4 regions of the Pantoea sp. B9002 genome follow, and region 1 is predicted to be linked to each of the others. Evidence: riboswitches for the same ligand, from Rfam matches in the RefSeq annotation. Region 1 holds a riboswitch; each other region holds the start of a gene.

What was found. A riboswitch is a leader RNA that binds a small molecule or an ion and turns the genes downstream of it on or off. The one in region 1 is predicted to bind thiamine pyrophosphate.
Region 2: another riboswitch for thiamine pyrophosphate. It lies ahead of thiC (phosphomethylpyrimidine synthase ThiC); the one in region 1 lies ahead of HX773_RS18460 (long-chain fatty acid--CoA ligase).
Region 3: another riboswitch for thiamine pyrophosphate. It lies ahead of HX773_RS22875 (FAD-dependent oxidoreductase); the one in region 1 lies ahead of HX773_RS18460 (long-chain fatty acid--CoA ligase).
Region 4: another riboswitch for thiamine pyrophosphate. It lies ahead of thiM (hydroxyethylthiazole kinase); the one in region 1 lies ahead of HX773_RS18460 (long-chain fatty acid--CoA ligase).

What each region holds. Positions count from the first base shown of each region.
Region 1 covers NZ_JACAPA010000037.1:64,898-69,445, forward strand. Annotated here, with positions in the region: gene HX773_RS18455 (acyl-CoA reductase) at 1-1,366, opposite strand, end outside; gene HX773_RS18460 (long-chain fatty acid--CoA ligase) at 1,363-2,445, opposite strand; TPP riboswitch at 2,544-2,671, opposite strand; gene HX773_RS18465 (DksA/TraR family C4-type zinc finger protein) at 2,793-3,059, shown strand; gene HX773_RS18470 (YgdI/YgdR family lipoprotein) at 3,142-3,375, shown strand; gene HX773_RS18475 (YgdI/YgdR family lipoprotein) at 3,403-3,633, shown strand; gene HX773_RS18480 (sugar phosphate isomerase/epimerase) at 3,719-4,548, opposite strand, start outside; gene HX773_RS18485 (amidohydrolase) at 4,542-4,548, opposite strand, start outside.
Region 2 covers NZ_JACAPA010000040.1:14,073-18,620, forward strand. Annotated here, with positions in the region: gene HX773_RS19410 (PLP-dependent aminotransferase family protein) at 1-511, shown strand, start outside; gene thiE (thiamine phosphate synthase) at 665-1,312, opposite strand; gene thiC (phosphomethylpyrimidine synthase ThiC) at 1,309-3,231, opposite strand; TPP riboswitch at 3,322-3,422, opposite strand; gene rsd (sigma D regulator) at 3,657-4,163, opposite strand; gene nudC (NAD(+) diphosphatase) at 4,252-4,548, shown strand, end outside.
Region 3 covers NZ_JACAPA010000054.1:49,803-54,350, reverse strand. Annotated here, with positions in the region: gene HX773_RS22885 (MFS transporter) at 1-648, shown strand, start outside; gene HX773_RS22880 (6,7-dimethyl-8-ribityllumazine synthase) at 743-1,180, opposite strand; TPP riboswitch at 1,368-1,487, shown strand; gene HX773_RS22875 (FAD-dependent oxidoreductase) at 1,617-2,561, shown strand; gene thiS (sulfur carrier protein ThiS) at 2,545-2,742, shown strand; gene HX773_RS22865 (thiazole synthase) at 2,746-3,504, shown strand; gene HX773_RS22860 (HesA/MoeB/ThiF family protein) at 3,516-4,481, shown strand; gene HX773_RS22855 (ABC transporter ATP-binding protein) at 4,478-4,548, shown strand, end outside.
Region 4 covers NZ_JACAPA010000033.1:101,974-106,521, forward strand. Annotated here, with positions in the region: gene HX773_RS16330 (beta-N-acetylhexosaminidase) at 1-689, opposite strand, end outside; gene HX773_RS16335 (OprD family outer membrane porin) at 741-2,138, opposite strand; TPP riboswitch at 2,406-2,501, shown strand; gene thiM (hydroxyethylthiazole kinase) at 2,535-3,320, shown strand; gene thiD (bifunctional hydroxymethylpyrimidine kinase/phosphomethylpyrimidine kinase) at 3,317-4,117, shown strand; gene fbaB (class I fructose-bisphosphate aldolase) at 4,265-4,548, shown strand, end outside.

The DNA of each region.
Region 1 (4,548 bases):
TAAAACGCCCCTCGTGATGCCAACCCGCTTCCGGCGAGGTCATGTTGCCGAACGCCGCGATGCGGGTCACACCCACTTGCCCGAGCAGAACCGAAATGCCGAACAACGCCTGCGGCGCGGCCGCCACGCCTGCGGTTTGCAAAAAATGCCGCTGTTGCGCCACCAAATTGACCACTTCCTCCAGCGCATCCACGCACACCACTTTCAACGTACGGCCCAGTGCCGCCGGCGATAAAGGCTCCGCATGATCAACGCTCACCACCGCCCAATCGTCTGTCGCCTCGCCGTAAAGCGTGCGATCGCCGCCCAGCGCGCGAATCTCCTCGCCATTACGCCACGCCGCAATGCTGTTGATCTCATCACTCGCCAGCGCACGGCGCGGATGTTTGTGCGCCAGCGCGGCGAGTTCATGGGCGATATAGCTGGCGAACTCATCCGGCGACACCTTGCCGCCGCGCTCGACAAACAGCATTTGCGGCGAGTAACAACCGGCCTGGTCGTAACGCATCACGTCATACGCCACGCGACGCGCCATCTCCGCGCCCTGACGTGCATTCAGCGCCGAACGCGCCACCATTCCGAAGCTAATTTTGTGGCCGTGCGGCAGAAAGCGCGTGGTAACCGGCAAACGCTGTTGGATCGCCGCCAGCGTTGAATTTCCGCCATAAGCCACCAGCGCATCGGGCTGACGCAGCCACGTTAGTTCGGTTTGCGCATCGCCGCCTTTCCACCACACCACCGCGATACATTCGCCGAGTTTTGGATCGATTTCCGCCAGCAACTGCGCGAACCAGCTTGCCATCAGCGGCTCATTGCCCGGCAATTTGCCGATGGTGCCCGCCTTGACCAGCAGACCGCAGATCAAACTCCACAGCGGCAAGCCCGGCACGTTGCCCGCCCAGATATGCATCAACAGTTGCGGGCCAAACGCGCGCGCAAAGCCGCCTTTGGGGCGCGGCTGGAAATCGTCGAGCATCTGCGGATCGGCGAAATCCTCCGCCAGAAAACGCTTCAGCTGCGGCTGACGAAAGGTTTTCAGATAGCCGGTGAGGCCAAGCCGCACCATTTCGGCATCGTAACCGGTGACGATGGGCAGCAGCTTTTCGGCTTTGATACGCAGTGGATGACGACGATCGAGCAGTCGCGCCACCGCTTCATCAATGATGGCGATGATCTGCGCGACACTCAGCTGATGAAGATAAGCGCGGGCGTTGGTGCGGATGCGCGCTGCGAGCGCCTTTATCTGCGCGTCATCAAGTTGCGGAACGCAAACCTCGAGGCGCTCGCCACGATGACTGAAACTCAGCGTATGCCACTGCACTTCATCAGCGGAAAGGCCCGGCAGGTGTCCGGCAACTTCCTTCACAGCGCCGCCTGCGCGCTGGCGAGAAACGCTTCCATGGTCAGCGAACAGCCTTTGGCATCAGCGCCGGTCGCACGTCCTAGCAGATGGAATCCGCCGGGCACCATCACGCCCGCATCTTCCGTTAACAAAGCCGAAACCGAGTTGAAATGCGCCAGATCGTGATGCACCAGCACGCCAACCTCTCCGTCCGGCACATCATCACCGGTGAGCGGATTGACCACGCGCGTGCGGATCCAGTGCGGCCCGGATTTCACCGGCGGGCAGCGCTCATTGCCCGCGTCGTAAAACTGCGTGCTGATTTCCGTCATACCGTACATGTTGATGCAGTGGGAACGCGGAATGCCGAAGGCGTGAGAGAGCGATGCGTAGAATTCCTCTGCGCCAATCTCGCGCGACTGGCCTTTGAAACCGCCGGTATCAAGAATGCGGCTGCCGGCAGGCAGCGCGAAACGGCGTTGCTGGCGCTGCATTTCATCCAGCAGATGCACGTAGCTGTAGCTGGCGCCCAGCAGCGCGTAGGGTTCGCCACCCGCTTCGGCCTGCTCCAGCGCACTGAACAGACGACTGGTTTCGAGGCCATGTTCGCCCACCATTACTTCACTGTCTGGCGTGCCACACTCCTTCATTGCCAGGTCAAGGTAAGTCGCCAGCGAGGAGTTCGGCATCGCCACGGTATCCGGGAACAAAATGCCCATGCGGATGCGTTCGCGGCCCGCCATAAAGCGACGGCGGAAGTTGAGCAGCATCGATTTTTTCCACACCTCCAGCGTCGGATGGTAGCTGCGCCCTTTTACCGTGCCGGTGGTGCCGCTGGTCATAAAGATCTCGGCAATTTGGTCGGTGGGACGGCAGCTGAGCGTCAGATCTTTGAAGGCATTAATCGGGATGGCGGGAATGTTGCGCCAGCTTTTCACCGTCAGCGGCGTACGTCCGCGCTGGATGGCGAAGCGGCGATAAGGTGGATTGTGTGCGAACTGATAAGCGAAGATTTCGAGGGCCAACTGATTGAAGTCGTCGTCTGAGCTATCTTCACGCTGCAGGAATGTCAGCAGAGCCTGGATGATGTGTGTTTCGTTCATGTGTCGCCACCTTTGCGATTGCGCAGAGACTCTCAGGCACGCCTGAAGAGCGCGAACTGTCCGCTACAAAGCACAAAGAGGGAATCAAGGCGCAATATCGCCCTGCGGTTCCGCATCCCTACGCCGGTATTAGCCGGATCAGGTTCGGAGGGTCACTACGTTGCCAACGCATACACGCCAGCCGGTAGAATCTCAGCCCCTTAACAGAGCACCCCTTGGAACAAGCCGCAGTCTAGGATGGCGCGCGATGATGTGTCAACCTTGTTAAATACGCGTGAAATTCTGCCCTGCCCGACATAAATCACAGCGTGTCTTATACTTTCACCATCAGTTTTTGGAGGTGAAGTATGGCTGGCGGTTGGTCAGAAGACGGGGCGGTGCACAAACAAATTGATGCCACGGTAGATGACGCGGTGGCCCGCGCCCGCGAAAATCTCGGTCATGGTGAAAGTGCGGAGTTTTGCGACGAGTGCGGCGAACCGATCCCGGAAGCACGTCGCGCGGCATTGGCTGGCGTGCGTTATTGCGTGAATTGCCAGAGCAAGATCGATAAAAAACAGGCGGCGATCAGCGCTTATAACCGCCGCGGAAGTAAGGATAGTCAGTTGAGATAACCCCGATTCCTGGCTGTTTTAGGAAAATGTTCTAAGCTATTTAGGTAGTTAAAACTTATTCCACTGAAAGGAACTCATCACGATGAAAAAAACAGTACTGACAACGGCATTTCTTGGCACTTTTATGGCAATGACTTTGACCGCTTGCTCTTCAAATCAGGCGATTAAGACCACCGACGGACGCACTATCGTGACGTCTGGTAAGCCGCAAATCGACAGTGACACGGGCCTTGTTTCTTACAAGGATGCGCAAACCGGTAAAACTGAGCAGATCAATCGCGACAAGATTACCAACATGAGCGAACTGGATAATTAATATCCTTTTAACAGCCTGGAGAGACTAATGAAAAAATCAATTTTGCTTTCTATTACTGCGCTTATTGCCCTGTCCGCACTGACCGGCTGTACGCGTACCTCGTACGCGATCCACACCAATGATGGACGTACCATCGTCACCGATGGCAAACCACAGGATGCCGAAACCGGCCTGCTGGGTTACGTCGATGCCAATGGTGTTAAGCAGCAAATGAATAAGAGTGACGTGAAAGAGATCTCTGAAATTCCTAAGAAATAATCTTCCCCACTTAAGCCGCCCGCTGTAGTGGATTTTCTCAACAGCGGTGCGGACTTAATGTTCTGAAATGCCTGATTCCCCCCGTCTAATGCTGCAATCCATCGATATACCTTTTACTCTCCCTCAGCACTTCAACAATCCGTTCCAGTTCTACTGGCGTATCACTGCGTACCGGCATGCTGTCAGCCAGTCGATGCATACGCAGCGGGATTTCCAGCGTACAGGGAATATCGTGCACAGCCAGTGACTTGATGAGCGGCTGATACTCTAATATGCCCTGCCCGATGGGCGGAAAGTGAAACTCTATGCCCTGCTTATATACATCTTTGATGTGACAATGCCGCATCTGCGGCAACAACTGCAGCATTTGCTTTATCGCATCAGCGTCGGATCTCAACGACACCATGTTGCCGGCATCGCCATTAAACGCTACAGCCGCGCTTCCCACCTCCCGCAACAGCTGTTCACCTTCGGCTGCCAGCGCAAACGCATCATAATTGTGGTCACCGCCATTTTCGATCAGTAAACAACAACCGGCCTGCTCAAGATGTGGCGCGATCTGGCGTAGATGACCCACCAACGCCGCATAATCCTCACGCTTTGCCGTGCAAGCGTTGAGCAACTTGACGCCAATCGCCTGAGCAAAACCGATGCGTGTTAGCATGTACTCGACCGCTTCGGGTCGAGCGAGGTTAAAGGTGCAACCGAGCGCCAGCGTTTTCAGTTGATGCTTGTCCAGCAGTGCACGGATGCGTTGCGCATTGGCCGGGCTAAACAGGCTGTCATCCAGATCACCCACATAGCCCTGGTTGTAGGCCAGCTCCACATAGTCGTAGCCCAACTCGCGAATAATAGCGAAAGCGAGATCCATATCGTGCCCGTCGAAAATAGAGGTGTTAACACCGAGCTTAAGCG
Region 2 (4,548 bases), on a different contig from region 1:
GGCACCGGGGCTGCGTGTTGGTTGGGTGGCGCCGGGACGCTATCGCGATCGCGTGCTGCACATGAAATACATCAGCACCGGCTCGACGGCCACACAGCCGCAGCATGCGGTAGCCGAGTTTATTCGCCTTGGTCATTATCTGCCGCATTTGCGCCGCATGCGTCAGGTGTATCAACGCAACTACGAAACCTTTAGTTGCTGGGTACGTCACTACTTCCCGTGCGGAATTTGTGTGTCGCGTCCGCAGGGCAGTTTCCTGATGTGGATTGAATTGCCAGAGGCGTTTGATGCAGTCAGGCTCAATACCGAATTGCGTGAGCTGAACATGCAGGTTGCAGTGGGCTCGCTGTTTTCGGCCTCGGGTAAGTATCGCAACTGCTTGCGCCTGAATTACGGTTTGCCAATGAATGAGCATACAGAGCAGGCGATAGCCCAACTCGGTGCAGCGGTAGAACGTGCCATGCTGGCTTGCAATATAGAAACCGTGCATACCTCCTCCCTGACTATGTGAAGAAAGGCAGGGCTGGGAGAGGTTAAGACCAGCCCTGGCCCGCTGCAAGCGACAGCGGGCAGGCACACTTTAGACTTGTCAGGAAATGACGCCAGCCCCTACATCACGCTGCTGCGCGGCAGATTCCAGCGTTTCATCCTCACTTACCACGCATTACATTGCTTCTGCAGGTTCGATTCCATTTTCCACCAGTGACAGCAACTGCTGCGTGGCTGCGCGCCAGTCGGCGGCTTGAGTTATCGCGCTCACCACTGCAATGCTGCCCACGCCGGTAGCCAGCACTTCCGGCACGCGCGCCAGTGAAATACCGCCAATCGCCACGGTTGGCACATCCTGCAAACGCGTCAGGTGGCGTTTCAACTCCACCACGCCCTGCGGCGCAGAAGGCATGTCTTTGGTTTGCGTAGGATAGATGTGGCCAAGCGCAATGTAAGAAGGGCGCAGTGCCAAAGCCCGATCCAGCTCGGCATCGTCATGCGTCGATAAACCCAGACGCAATCCTGCCTCACGAATGGCCGCCAGATCGGCCACATCGAGATCTTCCTGGCCGAGGTGCACGCCATAAGCGTGATATTTAATGGCTAAGCGCCAGTAATCATTGATAAACAGGCGAGCGCGATACTGTTTGCCGAGTGCAATTGCCTCGCGCACCGCATCTTCCACCTCATGATCTTCACAATCTTTGATGCGCAGCTGTATGGTGCGCACACCGGCTTCCAGCAAGCGCGCGATCCATTCCACGCTATCAACAACCGGATACAGCCCCAGTTTTGGGGCCGTGGCAGGAAAGGCGTTGGTCATACATTTTCCTCTTTAAGGGTATCGGCAGCGTGATAGATCTCGCCGCCACGATTGCGAAAGGCGTCCGACATTTGCGCCATACCCATCTCAATCGGCTGAGCTTCAGCCTGTTGGCGGGCGGCAAACTCACGCACTTCCTGCGTAATTTTCATCGAGCAGAATTTCGGGCCGCACATCGAGCAGAAGTGCGCCACTTTTCCCGATTCCTGCGGCAGGGTTTCATCGTGATAGGCGCGTGCGGTGTGTGGATCGAGCGCCAGATTGAACTGATCTTCCCAGCGGAATTCAAAACGCGCTTTCGACATCGCATTGTCGCGGATCTGTGCGCCGGGATGACCTTTCGCCAGATCCGCTGCGTGTGCGGCGATCTTGTAAGTGATCAGCCCTTGCTTCACATCCTCTTTATTCGGCAAACCGAGGTGCTCTTTCGGCGTCACGTAACACAGCATGGCGCAGCCGAACCAGCCAATCATGGCCGCGCCGATGCCGGAAGTGAAATGGTCATAGCCGGGCGCGATATCGGTGGTGAGCGGGCCAAGCGTGTAAAACGGGGCTTCGTGACAGTGCTCAAGCTGTTCGGTCATATTGCGACGAATCATCTGCATCGGCACATGGCCCGGACCTTCAATCATCACCTGCACATCGTATTCCCAGGCGATTTTGGTCAGTTCGCCCAGCGTATGCAGTTCAGCAAATTGCGCCTCATCGTTGGCATCCTGAATCGAACCGGGACGCAGGCCGTCGCCGAGCGACAGCGCCACATCGTAGGCGGCACAAATTTCACAAATCTCGCGGAAGTGCAGATAGAGGAAGCTTTCGGTGTGATGGGACAGGCACCATTTCGCCATAATCGAGCCGCCGCGCGACACAATGCCGGTCAGGCGTTTGGCCGTCATCGGCACATAGCGCAGCAGCACGCCGGCGTGAATGGTGAAGTAGTCAACGCCTTGTTCCGCCTGCTCCAGAAGCGTGTCGCGGAAAATCTCCCAGTTGAGATCTTCTGCAATGCCGTTCACTTTCTCCAACGCCTGATAAATCGGCACCGTACCAATCGGCACCGGGCTGTTACGCAAAATCCACTCACGCGTTTCATGGATGTAGCGGCCAGTAGAGAGATCCATCACGGTGTCTGCGCCCCAGCGCGTTGACCACACCAGCTTCTCCACTTCCTCTTCAATTGATGAGCTCACCGCAGAGTTGCCAATGTTGGCATTCACCTTCACCAGGAAGTTGCGGCCGATAATCATCGGTTCGGATTCGGGATGGTTGATGTTAGAGGGGATGATGGCGCGGCCGCTGGCGACTTCCTGACGGACAAATTCCGCGGTGATATTTTCCGGCAAGTTAGCGCCAAAACTGTGGCCCGGATGCTGCTGTAGCAGCACTTCACCGCGAATACGCTCGCGGCCCATGTTTTCACGCAGCGCAATAAACTCCATCTCCGGCGTGATGATGCCCTGCCGCGCATAGTGCAGTTGAGTAACCCGGTGACCCGCTTTGGCACGGCGCGGTTGCGGCAGATGCTCAAAACGCAGATGGTCGAGGCCTTCATCCGCCAGACGCTGCTGAGTGTAACTGGAACTCAGCTGGTGGATGGTTTCGCTGTCACCGCGTTCTTCGATCCAGTTGGCGCGCAGTCTTGCGAGCCCCTGATGCACATCAATAGTGGCTTGAGGATCGCCATAAGCACCGGCGGTGTCGTAAACCGGCACCGCTTCATTCGGCTCATAGCGCGGATTCTCTTTGCTGCCGCCAATGTGTGTCGGACTGAGCTGTATCTCACGCATCGGCACGCGAATATCCGCGCGGCTGCCGGTGATCCAGATACGTTTGGAGTTGGGGAAAGCGGTTCCCTGCAGGGAATCGATAAATTCTTGCGCCTGAGCGCGTTGTTCACGACGAGAAGTTTTAGCAGACATAGCAAGTTTCCGGTAAAGGTTGGAAGTTGCTTGTCCAGAGTTCGGAAGGAGTAACAGGTACGGTGCCGGGCGCCAACATGCACCGTGCTGATAATGTCTACTCTTGTTCCCTTCGCAGGTACTAACCTGATCAGGTTCCGCGGATCCCGAATTAACGGTCTCAGCCCCGAAGGGCACTCCGACAAGTTGGTGTTTTACGATATAAGCTACTTTGCTTGCTATGTCACGCCCGGGCAGTGCTCGTGACCGTCACGTACTACGTGTACGCTCCGGTCCCTGCGCGCTGTCCGAGCGTGAACTCGCTGCGCACGCTACGCTTATATCGCAAAATTTGACTCTTCAGGTTCAGGAAGAGGCATTAAAAAAAGCCCGTTCAGCATAAGAGGGCTTTTCTTGAATAACAAGTTTTTTACATCTTCGGGATGTTAAGCCGGGCGGGCGATGATACTGTCGTTGGCAACCGGCGGACGCGCCAGCTGGTTGTCCCAGGCGAGCTGCACCAGCTTATCTTCCAGCGTAAAGCGCGATTCCAGCACTTCGCCGACTTCGGAGAGTGCGGTTTGAAAATCCACGCAATTATCATCGTTAATCGCTTGCTGCAGATGGCTGTCGTAGAGCTGCATGATGCGGTCGGTATTCGCCTCAAGTGCCGGATAAATCTGCGCGGCCACGATTAATGGGCTATCACCCTGCATCTCACTAATGATGTGTTCATACACGCTGAAATGGCCAGTAGACAGGTAATCCACCAGGTTGTGACAAAATGCATCCAGCGCCTGTTCATCCAGCGTGGATAACGCATCTTTTTGTGGCTTCATGCCAATAAGCTCGTAGTAAGTGACGAGCAGCTGTCGACGGGCGCGCAGCCATGAATCAACCAATTCATTTCCGCCGCCAACACGCTCTGTCAGGTTCTCTAACTGGTTAAGCATATGGGGCTCCAGGTAGGTTATAGTTGTTTATTACAAACTTAATATTAGGATTTCAGCGTGCGATTTGACGCTAAGGACAACGATTAAGATGCAACGTGAGATCTCAAGCTTAGACGCTGGATGGTGGGTTGTCAGCCATGAGCAAAAACTTTGGTTGCCGCAGGGCGAATTGCCGCATGGCTTAGCCACCGATTTTGGCCTCAACGGCAGCAACGCGATTTTGATCGGCGAGTGGCAGGGCGAGAATGTCTGGCTGGTACGCGAATCGCGTCCGGATAGCATGGGCTCCGTGCGCCAACTGATTGATGAGGATGTCGGCCTGTTCCAAATCGCCGGACGTGGCGTGCAGCTGGCGGAGTTTTACCGCTCGCATCGCTGGTGCGGC
Region 3 (4,548 bases), on a different contig from region 1:
GTCAGCAAAGCGCCGTTGAAAGCGGTGTTTCGCAACTCGGGTTTGATGAAATTAGTGGCGCTCAATTTCTTCTATCAAACCGGTGATTACGGTTACACGCTGTGGCTGCCGAGTATCCTGAAAAATCTCACCGGCACCAATATGGCGGGCGTTGGCCTGCTGGCGGCGATTCCTTTTGTCGCGACGGTGCTCGGCATCTACGCCATTTCATGGTTAAGCGATCGCACCGGCAAGCGCCGTTTGTGGGTGATGGTGTCGCTGTTCTGCTTTGCCGCCGCGTTGCTGGCGTCGGTGGTCTTGCATGACAACGTGGTGGCGGCTTATATCGCGCTGGTGGTGTGCGGCTTCTTCCTTAAAGCGGCAACCAGCCCGTTCTGGTCGATTCCCGGACGTATCGCTGCGCCGGAAGTGGCGGGCAGCGCGCGCGGCGTGATCAATGGCTTGGGTAATCTGGGCGGATTCTGCGGACCGTACTTAGTCGGGATCATGACGCTGCTGTATAGCCAAAACGTGGCGATCTGCTGGCTGGCGGGTTCGCTGGTGATTGCCGGAATCTTTACGCTAATGCTGCCTAAGGAGTGCGATATCAATCCGTCTGAAACGCGCCGAGATATGAAGAGTAATCATTTGATGAGTGTGAAACATTGAATCAAGCGAGGCTGGCACTATTCTGAATATTAACTGTTGAAAGGCATAATTAATAAAAAGGGAGCGCCTGCTGAGGTGCTCCCTTTTTAATGCATCAATCAATTGAAAGATTGTGAATAGCCAGCACCGCGCGCGCCGCTTCTTTGCCTTTCTTAATGAAATGCTCGGTATAGAAGTTTTCGATAACATCAACCGGCTGGAAATTATGTGGGGTTAATGAAACGGAGAACACCGGTACGTTGGTGGTCAGCTGCACATTCATCAGGCCATCAACTACCGCAGCGGCAACGAAATCATGGCGATAGATACCGCCGTCAACCACCAGCGCGGCGCAGACAATCGCATCGTACTTGCCGGTTTCGGCCAGACGCTTTGCCAGCAGCGGCATTTCAAATGCACCAGGCACTTCCAGCACTTTTAATTCCGCTTCAACGGATTGATCGGCTAATTCTTTTTCAAAACCCACCAAGGCATTATGGACAATTTCTTTGTGCCAGCCGGCTTTAATAAATGCAATTTTAATATTGTTCATGGTTATTCCGACATCACCTGTTTATAAAATTAGAGAGAAATCCACTCTCAGCAATAATGTGTTTGTATACCATATGTTACGTTTGTGATCCACAAAGCCCAGGTAGCGATAAATGCCTTGCTGCTTATTTCCCTGTAAACCGTCAGGTTATTCCGCGCTTGACGGCGACCAGCGCCTGCAATACAAATAGACGCGTCGGGGGAGTCTCGCCAAAGAGACTGAGAGGCTAATAGCGCACTGCGCGGCTTAGCGACCCTTTGAACCTGACCCAGTTGATACTGGCGTAGGAAGACTGACAGTCTTTTTCATTGGGCTGTCTGGCGCTCAGGCAAGCTCGATGGATGCGCCATTTCCCTTCTCCTGTATCTGCGGGTCTCAGCTAACACTGAGAGGCCGATGTGAATTCCCCCTGTTTGAACATCCTGGAACCGGCGCTGTGAGCCGCTGGAGCGTACTCGGCTGCGGCGTGGCGGGTTTGTGTGTAGCCACTTTGCTGGCGGAACGCGGCGAAGACGTCGAGGTGATTGGCGATGACGCGCGCCGCCCGGCATCGTGGTTTGCTGGCGGCATGCTCGCGCCCTGGTGTGAAGCCGAAAGTGCACCGCGTGACGTCATCACTCTTGGGCAACATGCTGCCGCATGGTGGCAACAGCGCGTCAGCAGCGTCGAGCATCAGGGCACGTTAGTGGTTGCACCGCCGCGCGATAGCCAGGAACTCAACCGTTTCGCCCGCATGACTGAGCAGCATCAATGGGTCGAACCCGCCGACATCGAACCGGCGCTGGAAGGGCGCTTTGCGCGCGGTCTTTTTTTCGCCGGTGAGGCGCATCTCGATCCGCGTCTGGCGTTGCAGGAGATGCGTGACGCGCTGATCGCGCGCGGCGTGTCATTCAGCAACCACGCACAAGGCGGCCAGATTATCGATTGTCGCGGCATCCACGCTGCGCCGCAACTGCCGCGCCTGCGTGCGGTACGCGGCGAGATGCTGATTCTGCACAGCGATGAAGTGCAGTTTTCCCGCCCGATTCGTCTGCTGCATCCGCGTTTTCCCTGCTATCTGGTGCCGCGTCGCGGCGGCCACTTTATGCTCGGCGCCACCATGATTGAGAGCGACGATGCCAGCGCCATCAGCGCGCGCGCCATGATGGAGCTGCTCAGCGCCGCCTACGCCATTCATCCCGCCTTAGCCGAAGCACGCGTGATTGAGAGCGGCAGCGGGTTGCGTCCGGCTTATCCGGCAAATCTGCCGGAAATCCACTATCACAATCACACCTTTTATCTCAACGGCATGTATCGCCACGGTTTTCTGCTGGCACCCATGTTGGCAGAGCAGCTGATGCAGCGCATTTCTGGGGAACTCAACAATGAATATTCAGCTTAACGGCCGCGCCATCAGCACCCAGGCAACGAGCCTGAGCGAATTGCTGATCGAGCAGCAAATTGATGTGGCCTGCGTCGCCACCGCCTACAACGGTGCGTTTGTGCCAAAAAGTCAGTACGACACGCAGCGGCTGGATGAAGGTTGCCAGCTCGAAGTGCTGTCACCGATGCAGGGAGGTTAAGCGATGTTTTACGATTTTAAACCGCAATCACGCTTTCTGCTCGGCACCGCCGGCTATCCGTCGCCTGCCATTTTGCAGCAGGCGATTGCCGCCTCCGGTACCGACATCATCACCGTTAGTTTACGGCGCGAAGGCGCGGCGGGCGCGGCTTTCCGCGAACTGCTGACCGGACTTAACATCCGTGTGTTACCGAATACCGCCGGTTGTCACACGGTGAAGGAAGCCGTCACTACCGCGCACATGGCGCGCGAACTGTTCAACACCGCGTGGATCAAGCTGGAAGTGATTGGTCACGCCGACACGCTGCAACCGGATCCTTTCGCGCTGGTGGAAGCCGCGCGCATCCTCAGCGCAGAGGGTTTTCAGGTGTTTCCGTACACCACCGAAGATCTGATCGTCGGCGAAAAGCTGCTGGCGGCGGGTTGCGAACTGTTGATGCCGTGGGGCGCGCCGATTGGTTCTGGCCAGGGTTTGCGCAACATCGACGGCCTGCGCGCCATGCGTGCGTGGTTCAGCGATATTCCACTGATCATTGATGCTGGCATTGGCGCGCCGTCGCAGGCGGCTCAGGCGATGGAGATGGGCTTCGATGGCATTCTGCTTAACACCGCCGTCGCCAAAGCCGGCGATCCGATCGGCATGGCCAACGCTTTCCGGCTGGCGATTGAAGCCGGACAGGCCGCGCGCGCTGCCGGACTGATGGAGAAGCGCGATATGGCCGCCGCGTCCACGCCGATCTTCGGCCTGGCAAATCTGAGTTGAGGACGGCAAATATGCAACGTTATCAACGCCAGATGATGCTGGCGGAAATCGGTGAAGCAGGGCAGCAGAAACTGCTTAACGCGCGCGTGCTGGTGGCGGGCGCGGGCGGACTTGGCGCCACGCTCCTGCCGCAGCTGGTGGGCGCAGGCGTCGGCCATATTCGGCTGTATGACGACGATGTGGTGGCGCTGCATAACCTGCATCGGCAAACGCTGTTTACGCAGCAGGATATCGACCAGCCCAAAGTGCTGCGCGCGCAACACGTGTTGCAGCAGCGCAATCCGCAGGTGCACATTGAGGCGCTGCAGCAGTCGCTGAGCGCCAGCAATCTGCAGCAGGCGATCGCGGGATGCGATCTGGTGATCGACGCCGCCGATAACTTTGCCGTCACCTACCAACTTTCCGATGCTTGCATGAAGGCGGGCATTCCGCTGATCAGCGCCTCAGTGCTGGGCCGGCAAGGTTACGTCGGCGGATTCTGTGGCGGCGCGCCGAGCTATCGCGCGCTGTTCCCGCGCTTGCCTTCCTCGGCAGCGAACTGCAACACCGCAGGCGTAATGGGCCCGGCGGTGGCAACGCTCGGCGCGATGCAGGCGCAGATGGCGCTCAGCGTGCTGCTGCAGTTGTCGCCATCGCCGCTCGGTTGTCTGGTGAATTGCGACTTCGTGAACTGGCATTTCCGCCAGTTCCGCTTTGATGATGCTGAAGAGCCGGAACATGCGGTGCCGTTTATCGACCCGCAACAGCTGGCCGCCGATGACTGCATTGTCGAACTGCGCAGCTGTGAAGAAGCGCCGGTTAGCGTGGCGGATGGCGTTGAGCGCATCTTGCCGCAGGAGATTGCGGCGTGGCAGCCGCCCGCCCAGCAGCGCATCGTGCTGGTGTGCGCCAGCGGCATCCGTGCCGCGCAGGCCGCTAACGCGCTGGCGCAGCGCGGATTTCACCAGCTGGCGATTCTGGCGGCCAATCGCCCATGAATCAGGACATTCTCTTTAACGATGTGAGTTTTAGCTGGGGCGATAAACCGCTGTGTCAGCGGCTGAA
Region 4 (4,548 bases), on a different contig from region 1:
AGATCGACATCCGCCGCATGAACTTTCACCGAACGTGGCGTTGGGGTGATTTGTCCGCGCAGCGCGCTGGCAGGCAGTTGCGCCACATCGGCATTCTTGGTGAAGCGACTTTGCGGCAGCATCAGCACGTTTTTATCGTCGGCGATGCGCTTCCATTGGTCACCAAAAGGCTTAACAAAGTCGCTGAGGTTTTCGGTATCGGTGCTGGTGATAATTTTTGGTGTGGCATTGGCGGCGGTGACATACCAGCGTGGCATCACGTCGGTGATAAACAGCTGCCAGTATTCGTTGACGATAGGGATCTCAATCGACTCGCCAGCCGCGATACCTTTGAATTTTTCCGTCGGTTCAAGACGGGTTAAATCGCCGACGATATGGGTCATTTTGAACTGATCGTTATCCACCCGCAGCGTTTCGTGCACGTTGCTCATGTAGATCGCCCAGTTTTTACTAGTGAGCGCCGGGCCGTTGTTGGTCAGCGTGATGGTGGCGGTATTGCAGGATGCCCAATCGGCACCGAGTTTCGCGCAGTTCACGCCGTGATCCGCCGCCTGGTTGTCAGTGACCTGATACTGCACGCCGAACTGGCTGATTTGGTCGACAACCTGCTGATTACTGCGCGGGGATGAACTGCAGGCGGCAAGGCCCATCACGCTCAGCGCCAGTAAACTGATTTTTAACTTTTTCATGCTGTTATCCTTCTCCACGGAGGTAAGTCTCTGGCTCCTGCCAGATCGGGGTCAAAACAGGGTGAATGGCGCGACGACCATAAATTTGATGTCTTTCTCGTCCTGGAAGATGTTGCCGTAACCACCGCTATAGCTGGGAAGATCGCTGTGATTGTCGTAGCGGGTGTAGTGCAGTTTGAATTGGGTGTCTTTGGCGCGGCCTTGCTGGATGGTGTAAACCATGTCGAGGCTCCACGCGGACTCTTTCAGGCGCTGGTTTTGGTCATAGAGGGGATTGGTGGAAGGCTTCGCGTCCCAACCGTAGGCGTATGATGTACCGACCTGCCAGCCCGGTAATTGCCAGTGTCCCAGATCGACCATCACACCAGCGAAGAGCGCTTTCTCACCGTTGGCGTTCCAGTCCGAGCGGGAATCCCACCACACATCCATGCGGCCATTCGAGCTGGCGTAAGACGGCGTCATACGTTGCAGGAAGAAGCCCTGATTACCTTCGGCTTTTACCCATGTGCCTTCGAGGCGGAAATCAAACGCGCCGAGCGTGTAGCCGAACGTCAGCGCCTGCAGCCACGCGAGGCCATCGTAAACATCGTTGACCTGGCCAACGCCGCTGTTGTCACGATCCTTCGCGCCGTAAAACTGATAGCTAGTGCGCAGCGGTGCATCGGCCAGCGGCAGCTGATAAGAGGCTTTGGCAAAATACTGATCCATGTAATTCGCCGCCTGACCGTATGCGCCTTCCAGCACCAGCGAGTTTTTGAAATCATATTTGGCACCAAAGGATTGCAGCCACGGAATCTCCGTTACGCCATCGGCTTTGCGGAAGTTGTACATGTCGCGATACCACGGCGCTTTGTATTCGTCTGTCCACATCCAGGAGACGGAAAGGGCGCCGGCGTCGCTAAAATCAAAGGTGGTGCCGGCTTCAACGCCGCGATAGGTGCCGGGCAGGAAGCTCCAGTGCGGTGCCAGCAGCGTCTGTCCGGTGGGTTGCAGATAGCCTGCGCGCAGCCAGTTTTCCTGCCATTTTGCCTTGATTGCCGCTTTATAAAGACTTAAGCCGCTCTTATCTCCGCTCCAGTCCTCATCCCAGCGCGTACGGGCATTGCTGAAACCAATTTCATTCGGTGCCGCCGGGCCGCCGTTGCTTAGCTCCAGCGCGCCAAATGCCGCCAGATCGAGGCCTATCACATCACCGGCATAACCGGATGAGAAGTCGAGATTGGCGTTAGCAGAGGCGTGATGCAGATTGGCATCGTACTGACCGTACGAGCCTTTTTGCGGATCCATCTCTTTGCGATCGCGCTGGCGTTGCCAGTAAAACAGATTGCCAGAGAGTGTGGAGTCTTCGACAAAACCCGCGGCGTGGGCGGAGGGAACCGGCACAAAAGCACCGGCAAACAGGGCAGAGATAATTGCCGCAGAGAGCGGCGCGCGTGGAATCCGACGCATAGCAAATCCTCCGTGATGCTTCCATAAACAATTAATAAATCCGTATTGTTTCGTCATGAAACAAGTTGCCGGGGATGCTATTTTTCGCGACGCGAATTATCAATGGGATTTATTACAAAGTATGACATGGCACGCAAAAATAGGGGTTTTTTAAGGAATTTAATCAATCAGTTAGAGGAGCCTGTAATGTGTAACTTTGCGATCCGGTTCCAGAGAAAGGGGCGACTGCTTGCTTTCATCTGGCTTGTTGCCTATGCTCGCCAACGTAGTTTTGACTCGGGGTGCCCCTCTAATACAGGGCTGAGATACACCCGCTGACCTGATCTGGATAATGCCAGCGTAGGGAAGTCAGATGCCTGACCGCATTCGCCTTCTTGATCGCCGGTTGGGAGCCTTATGAAACAGCCTGACCTTCTTTCCCCCGCGCAACTCGCGCACTCTCTGCAACTGCTGCGTCAGCAAGCGCCGCTGGTGCACTGCATGACCAATGACGTGGTGCAAACCTTTACCGCCAACGTGCTGCTGGCACTGCAAGCTTCGCCCGCGATGGTAATCGATCCCGAAGAAGCGGCGCAGTTCGCCGGTTTTGCCGATGCGTTGTTGATCAACGTTGGCACCTTAACGCGCGATCGTCGTGATGCAATGCTGGCGGCGGTGCAGGCGGCGCAAAGCGCAGGCACGCCGTGGACGCTGGATCCGGTGGCGGTCGGCGCATTATCCCTGCGCACCGCCTTCTGCCAACAGTTGCTCAGCCTGCAACCGGCGGCGATTCGCGGTAACGCCTCAGAAATTCTTGCGCTGGCGCATCAGGCCACCGGCGGACGCGGTGTTGACAGCCTGCATCAGGCCGATGCCGCGCTGAGTGCCGCCCAGCAGCTGGCGCGTGATTGCCAAACCATTGTGGCGGTGACCGGTGAAGTGGATTACGTCACCGATGGCGCGCAGACATTCGCCATCCCCGGCGGCAGCCCGCTGATGACGCGCGTGGTCGGCACCGGCTGCGCACTGTCGGCGGTGGTTGCCGCATGCACCAGCTTGCCGGGCGATCGCCTGCAGCATGTCGCTGCGGCCTGCCGCGTGATGTCGCTAGCGGGTGAGCAGACAGCTCGCCAGGTCGCCGGGCCGGGCAGCTTTGCCGCCGCCTTCCTCGATACGCTGTGGACGCTGGAGGTAGAGGCATGAAACGCATCAACGCATTGACTATTGCCGGCACCGATCCGAGCGGCGGCGCCGGTATTCAGGCCGACCTCAAAGCTTTCTCCGCGCTGGGCGCTTATGGCACCAGCGTGATCACCGCGCTGGTGGCGCAGAACACCTGCGGCGTGCAGTCGGTGTATCGCATCGAACCTGATTTTGTTGGCGCACAGCTCGATTCGGTGCTGGATGATGTGCGCATCGATGCCGCGAAGATTGGCATGCTGTCCGAAACCGCGATTGTCGAAGTGGTCGCCGAGCGGCTGAAACGGGCCAGCCTGCCGTTTGTGGTGCTGGATACGGTGATGATTGCCAAAAGCGGCGATGCGCTGCTGTCGCCGGATGCGGTGGCCAGCGTGCGCGAATTGCTGCTGCCGCAGGTATCGCTGATCACGCCAAATCTGCCGGAAGCCGCCGCACTGCTGGGACGCGCGATGGCGCAAGATGAGAAAATCATGTTGCAGCAGGGCGATGCGCTGCTCGATCTCGGCTGCGAAGCGGTGCTGATGAAAGGCGGACATCTTAGCGATGCTGAAAGCCCGGATTGGCTGATTACCCGCGACGGACGTCAGCGCTTTACCGCGCCACGCGTCAATACGCGCCACACGCACGGCACCGGATGCTCGCTTTCTGCGGCGCTGGCGGCGTTGCGTCCGCGTCATGATGACTGGGCGGCAACGGTGGCTGAAGCCAAAGCCTGGCTGCAACAGGCGCTGCTGCACGCCGATTCGCTGGAGGTCGGTAAAGGCATTGGGCCGGTGCACCATTTCCATCAATGGTGGTAGGGCGTAACGCCAGATTGCCGCTTTTTCACTGCGCATCCGTCTGAAAAATGGAGTCAGCAATTTGCCAGCCTGGCGCATTCCGGTCCAGGCTGTTGGGGGCGAATCGGCAACGGCCGGTTCCAATCCAGCCATTTATCAGGAGCGAACATGACGGACATCGTACAGTTATTGGGCAAAGAGGCGGACAGCCTTCTTCAACATCGCTGCATGACCATTCCAGCGGATAGCCTCTATTTACCAGGCGCGGATTATGTTGATCGCGTGATGATCGACAACAATCGTTCTCCCACCGTACTGCGTAACATGCAAACGCTGTACAACACCGGACGTTTAGCGGGCACCGGCTATTTATCGATTTTGCCAGTCGATCAGGGCGTTGAGCACTCGGCGGGCGCATCCTTTGCGGCCAATCCGGCTTATTTCGATCCGAA